2 linked regions of the Aquabacterium sp. OR-4 genome follow. The protein of the gene in region 1 binds, or shares a complex with, the protein of each later gene. Links are inferred from orthologs where the notes say so. Each region holds a gene or a part of one and is shown on either strand. Other genes may lie near its edges.

The links.
Region 2: the proteins of trxB (region 1) and trxA are in contact, whole or in part, in a crystal structure (PDB 1F6M), measured with the Escherichia coli proteins. The link is inferred for Aquabacterium sp. OR-4 from one-to-one orthologs.

The regions. Positions count from the first base shown.
Region 1 is NZ_JAOCQD020000001.1:2,499,525-2,502,744, forward strand. The notes cover bases 122-3,026. They hold trxB (thioredoxin-disulfide reductase), read left to right. Parts: upstream 122-1,048; coding sequence 1,049-2,005; downstream 2,006-3,026. Other genes in these bases: N4G63_RS10795 (Crp/Fnr family transcriptional regulator), read right to left, coding at 171-839; rpmB (50S ribosomal protein L28), read left to right, coding at 2,348-2,581; rpmG (50S ribosomal protein L33), read left to right, coding at 2,620-2,790; N4G63_RS10815 (2-dehydro-3-deoxy-6-phosphogalactonate aldolase), read right to left, coding at 2,909-3,026. Also shown: N4G63_RS10790 (DNA translocase FtsK), read right to left, coding at 1-17; more of N4G63_RS10815, read right to left, coding at 3,027-3,220.
Region 2 is NZ_JAOCQD020000002.1:819,684-822,903, forward strand. Bases 297-3,201 are described here. They hold trxA (thioredoxin TrxA), read left to right. Parts: upstream 297-1,536; coding sequence 1,537-1,866; downstream 1,867-3,201. Other genes in these bases: N4G63_RS15920 (HDOD domain-containing protein), read right to left, coding at 297-1,334; rho (transcription termination factor Rho), read left to right, coding at 2,141-3,201. Outside these bases: more of N4G63_RS15920, read right to left, coding at 1-296; more of rho, read left to right, coding at 3,202-3,220. UniProt on the Escherichia coli protein: Participates in various redox reactions through the reversible oxidation of its active center dithiol to a disulfide and catalyzes dithiol-disulfide exchange reactions.

The sequences.
Region 1 (3,220 bases):
CCGAGCGGATAAGTCATGCGCCGGATTGTGGCGCATGGGGATGTGCCACCCCCGGCTCACGCCGGGCGGCGGGCCGGGGATTCAGGCGGAACCGGCTCACGCCGTGCGGCGCGCCGTGGATTCAGGCGGAACCGGCTCACGCCGTGCGGCGCGCCGGGCCTGCCCTCGGGCTACTCCTGGGTAGCACGTTCCTTGATGATCACCGAGCCGTTTTCCTGGGTCTCGATGACGCCGCGCTCCTCCAGGTCCTTCATGACCCGGCTGACCATCTCGCGCGAGGCGCCCACCACCTTGGCCATGTCCTGGCGCGACACCTTGCTGCGGATGATCTTGACGCCGTTGACGTCTTCGGCCATCTCCAGCAGCGTGCGCGCCACGCGGCCGTACACGTCCAGCAGCGCCAGCGATTCGATCTGCCGGTCGGCATGGCGCAGGCGCCGCACCAGGCCGCGCAGGATGGAATAGCTCAGCGACGAATGCTCGGGCAGGCAGCGCTGGAAATCGGCGCGGCCCAGGATCAGCATGTCGGTCTGCACCTCGCAGCGCACCGTGGCCGAATGCGCCTCGTTGTCGATCAGGCTCATCTCGCCCACGTAGTCGCCGGCCTCCAGCACCGCCAGGATGACCTCGCGGCCGCGGTTGTCGGCGGTGAGCACGCGGGCCCGGCCGTTGAGCAGGATGAACAGCGCGTTGCTCTTGCGGCCCTGCTCCACCACCAGCTCGCCGCGGCGAAAACGCCGCTTGACCACGCTGTCGGCGATCGCCTGCGCCTGATCATTGGTCAGCATCGAGAACAGTGGCACGCGCCGGATCAGATCCAGGTTGCTCAACATCGACATCGTGATTCCCTTCCTACCGTGTGCCGGCAGTGTGCTGGTGGTTTCGACGCGCCGTAACGCAAAGCAACGGCGACATACCACCGCATTTCTGTACGGATTTCTCTATTGTGCCGATTGATTGCCCTGCGCCACGCCGGACAAGCCCGCGTGACAGAATTTGCGCCTTGCCCCGGCCAACCCGCGCTGGTGGCCATCAACCGAGTTTCACCATGAGCGCTACTCCCACCCACGCCCAGCTGCTGATCCTGGGCTCCGGCCCGGCCGGCTACACCGCGGCCATCTACGCCGCCCGCGCCAACCTGAAGCCCCTGCTGGTCACCGGCATGGCCCAGGGCGGCCAGCTGATGACCACCACCGAGGTCGACAACTGGCCCGCCGACGTGATGGGCGTGCAGGGCCCCGAGCTGATGGAGCGCTTCCAGAAGCACGCCGAGCGCTTCAACACGCAGATCGTGTTCGACCACATCAACCAGGTCGACTTCTCGAAGCGCCCGTTCACCCTCACCGGCGATTCGGCCACCTACACCTGCGATGCGCTGGTGATCGCCACCGGCGCCTCGGCCAAGTACCTGGGCCTGCCCAGCGAGCAGGCCTTCATGGGCCGCGGCGTGTCGGGCTGCGCCACCTGCGACGGCTTCTTCTACCGCGGCGACGTGGTGGCGGTGGTGGGCGGCGGCAACACCGCGGTCGAGGAGGCGCTGTACCTGTCCAACATCGCCAGCACCGTGCACCTGGTGCACCGCCGCGACAAGTTCCGCGCCGAGCCGATCATGATCGACAAGCTGATGGACAAGGTGGCGGCCGGCAAGATCGTGCTGCACACCCACCGCGTGCTCGACGAGGTGCTGGGCGACCCCAGCGGCGTGACCGGCGTGCGCCTGAAGGCCGTGGACGGCAGCGCCAGCGAAGAGCTCGCGCTCAAGGGCTGCTTCATCGCCATCGGCCACCAGCCCAACACCGAGATCTTCCAGGGCCAGCTGGAGATGAAGGACGGCTACATCGTCACCCGTTCGGGCCTCAACGGCCTGGCCACGATGACCAGCGTGCCCGGCGTGTTTGCCGCCGGCGATGTGCAGGACCACATCTACCGCCAGGCCATCACCTCGGCCGGCACCGGCTGCATGGCGGCACTCGACGCCCAGCGCTTTCTCGAGCAGCAGGGCTGAAGCCGGGGCTCCCGGGCTCGCGGGTGCGCGGGCTCACCCGCCGGGCGGACGCGGGCCGGCTCAGCGCGGCCCGGCGCGCGCCCGGGCCATTGCAAAAGCGCTGTTTGGCCCGCCTGGCGATTTCTGGCTATAATCATCGTCTTTGCCGAATTCGGCCGGCGCGTTGCTTTTGATTTTTCAGGGCAACACCTGCGTTCCACGCGGGTTCCAAGCGAGCCCCAAACGGGGTCGGCTCAGATCGCAATTCGAAGGGCAGCCACCAGGCGACGCGGACCGCAGTGTCCACTTCCCGTGCTCTGGCTGCCGTGCCTGCAACAGTCATTCAGAGTCTGGAGAAGCGTCATGGCACGCGTCTGTCAAGTCACGGGCAAGGGCCCGATGGTGGGTAACAACGTTTCCCACGCCAACAACAAGACCAAGCGCCGCTGGCTGCCCAACCTGCAGTACCGCCGCTTCTGGGTCGAGAGCGAGAACCGCTGGGTGCGCCTGCGCATCACCAACGCGGCGCTGCGCCTCATCGACAAGGTGGGCATCGACGCCGTCGTGGCCGACCTGCGCGCCAAGAACGCGCTCTGATCGCCGTTCGCTAACCCCACGCACTCTCGGAGCACACCATGGCCACCAAAGGCGGACGCGAAAAGATCAAGCTGGAATCCACCGCGGGTACCGGTTTCTTCTACACGACCAACAAGAACAAGAAGACCACGCCCCAGAAGCTCGAATTCATGAAGTTCGATCCGAAGGCGCGCAAGCACGTCCTGTTCAAGGAAATCAAGCTGAAGTGATCGGCCGGCCGCGCTGCGCGGCCCGTCTGCATCCTGGCTGATCGAAGCCCACCCTTGCGGTGGGCTTTGCGCTTTGTGGCCAGGGCGGCTTGCCGGCAGGCCGGCCGCGCCCTGCGGCTCAGCCGGCCTGGCCGCCCCGCCAGGCCGCGATGAAGGCCGCCGCGCGCGTGGCCACCTCGGCCGCGCCGGCGCCCTCGGGGTACAGCGCCGAGCCCAGGCCGGCGCCGTGGGCGCCCGCGGCGCGCCAGGCCGCCAGATTGCCGGGCGACACCCCGCCCACCGGCCACAGCGGCACCTCGGCCGGCAGCACCGCGCGCAAGGCCTTGAGCCCGGCCGGCTGCAGCACCTCGGCCGGAAACAGCTTCAGGGCATCGGCCCCCGCGGCCAGCGCCGCAAAGGCTTCGGTGGCGGTGAACACGCCCGGCGCCAC
Region 2 (3,220 bases), on another replicon or contig:
GCGGGTGCGGGCAGCATCAGGCGGCGCATCTGCGCCGCCTCGTCCGGAAAGTGGTACTGCACCAGCAGCCGGCCCAGGCGCTGCAGCAGCGCCAGCAGGTAGCACAGCTCGGCGTCGTAGCCGGCCGGCCGCAGCTGGCGGGCAATGCGCCCGGCCTGGCGCGCCAGCGCAAACTGGCGGCTCAGCTCGTCGGCCTGGGCCGAATCGAGCACGCCCGGCCAGGGCTTCATCACCTGCGCGGCGCGGCGCACGCTGTCGAGCCCGATCAGCGCGATGGCGCGGCGCACCGTCAGGATTGGCCCGCTGCCGGCGCCCATGACGCCACGCACCGCGGCACTGTTGACCTGGCGCAGCAGCTCGAAGCACAGGCCCACGTCCTCCAGCACCACCTCGGCCAGCGCGGCGCTGCTGTCGCGGTCCATCTGCATCAGCCGCGCCGCGCGGCGCGCGCCGCCCGGCATGCCGGGCAGCACGCCGGCGCTGCGCATGCGGTCGGCCAGCACGGCCAGCGGCCCGAGGTTGCCGTCACTGGCACTGCGCAGCCAGCCCGACAAGGCGCGCTCGAAGGTGCGCGCACTGCGGTAGCGCTGGCGCTCCTGCCGGTCGGTGGCACGGTTGACGATGGCGCGCAGGGCTTCGGGCACGGCGCGGCCCTCCACCCAGGGCAGGCGCACGATTTCGCGCCCCTGCGGCGGCATCGAGGCCGCCGCCAGCATTGCATCGGGTTGATCGAGCGCCGGCGCACCGGCCAGCGCATGGTGCAGCACCAGGCCATAGGCCAGCAGGTCGCGCTCGGTTTCCTGGCGCCGGGCCTGCAGGCCGGCGGCCGCATCGGCCTGCACCACGCCCAGGCCGATCAGCTGTCCGCCGCCGTCGCTGCGCAGCAACAACATGCCGGCGTGCAGATCGAGGTGGGCATGCCCGGCGTCGTGGGCCATGGCCAGGCCTTCAAGCGCCTGGGTGGCGGCCGGCACGAAATCGGCCGGCAGCAAGCCCTTGCCGCTGACGCGCTCCAGCAACAGCACGGCGTCACCGCATGCGTAGGCGATGTACGGCCAACGCTCCTGCTCGCCAATCTCGACCGGTGTGGCCAGCCCGGGATGATCAACCCGCGCCGCGCGCTGCGCCGACTGCAGCCAGTGGCGCATGGCCTCCTCGCCCTCGGGCTGCTGGCGCGGCATGGCCAGCACCCATTCACCGGCCGTGTCCGGCGCCTGCACCAGCCACAGCATGCTGCGCTGGGTCTTGGCCAGCAGACGCAAAAGCTGAAAGCGGCCGAGCTTGCGCACAGCCTGGCCGGCGGGCGGACGATCGGAGGGGGCGGGGGCAGGCATGGCGGTCGGATCGGCGGATTCGGCCCGATTGGACGCGTTGCACACCGCGCTGATGGCCCGAACAGGGGCCGATCACGCCGCCTGATTGCCGCCGCCACACCGCAGCCCGGGGGCACAGACCGTGCCAGCCGTGGTGCCGTAAGCCTTTGTGCCACAATCTTTTGACTCCCCATGGAGGGCCCAGCCGCCAAGGAATCAGACGATGAGCAGCGAATTGATCAAGCACACCACCGACGCCAGTTTCGAGGCCGACGTGCTCCAGTCCGGCACGCCGGTGCTGGTTGACTACTGGGCCGAGTGGTGCGGGCCGTGCAAGATGATTGCCCCGATCCTCGACGAGGCGGCCAAGGAATACGGCGCACGCCTGCAGGTGGCCAAGATGAACGTCGACGAAAACCGCGAAGTGCCGGCCAAGTTCGGCATCCGCGGCATCCCGACGCTGATGCTGTTCAAGGACGGTCAGCTGGCCGCCACCAAGGTGGGTGCGATGACCAAGGCGCAATTGACCGCCTTCATCGAGCCGCACCTATAATCTGCAGCCATAGCGCCGGTTTCAGCGCGTCGCCACAAGCGACGCACCGGCGCCACCGGCCCATTGCCACCACGCCACCCGGGCCCGAGCCCGGCGCTTGAACCGCGTGGTTTCGGCCCCTCCCCCGTGACCCCGACCCGCTTCGCCGCCCCCGTGGTGGCGATCCGGCTGCAGCCCGCCAGGCTGCGGCAGCGGGGCGCGCAACAGGGGCCATCTGTTCCGGCCGCCATCGCCCTGGCAAGGCGCGCGGCAACCACCCCAGGGTGACACCCCGATGCATCTGTCCGAACTGAAGGCGCTCCACGTCTCCGAACTCATCACCATGGGCGAGGCGCTGGAGATCGAAAACGTCTCGCGCCTGCGCAAGCAGGAGCTGATGTTCGCCATCATGAAGAAGCGCGCCAAGGCCGGCGAGCAGGTCTTCGGCGACGGCGTGCTGGAGGTGCTGCCCGACGGCTTCGGCTTCCTGCGCTCGATCGACTCGAGCTACATGGCGTCAACCGACGACATCTACCTCAGCCCCAGCCAGGTGCGGCGCTTCAACCTGCACACCGGCGACCTGATCGAGGGCGAGGTGCGGGTGCCCAAGGACGGCGAACGCTACTTCGCGCTGGTCAAGGTCGACCGCGTGAACGGCCTCACGCCCGAGGAGAACAAGCACAAGATCATGTTCGAGAACCTGACGCCCTTGTTCCCCAAGGAAGCGTTCAAGCTCGAGCGTGACAACTTCAAGGGCGAAGAAAACGTCACCGGCCGCATCGTCGACCTGATCGCGCCCATCGGCAAGGGCCAGCGCGCCCTGCTGGTGGCCCAGCCGAAGACCGGCAAGACGATCATGATGAAGCACATCGCGCATGCGCTGGTGGCCAATCATCCCGAGATTCACCTGATCGTGCTGCTGGTCGACGAGCGTCCGGAAGAAGTGACCGAGATGGTGCGCGGCGTGCGTGGCGAGGTCATCTCGTCCACCTTCGACGAACCCGCCGCCCGCCACGTGCAGGTGGCCGAGATGGTGATCGAGCGCGCCAAGCGCCTGGTCGAGTTGAAGAAGGACGTGGTGATCCTGCTCGACAGCATCACCCGCCTGGCCCGCGCCTACAACAACGTGCTGCCCAGCTCCGGCAAGGTGCTCACCGGCGGTGTGGATGCCAATGCGCTGCAGCGTCCCAAGCGCTTCTTCGGTGCCGCGCGCAATGTCGAGGAAGGCGGCTCGCTGACCATCATCGGCACCGCGCTGATCGACACCGGCTCGAAGATGGACGAGGTGATCTACGAGGAGTTCAAGGGCACCGGCAACTGCGAGATCCACCTGGATCGCCGCATGGCCGAGAAGCGCGTGTACCCCTCGATCCTG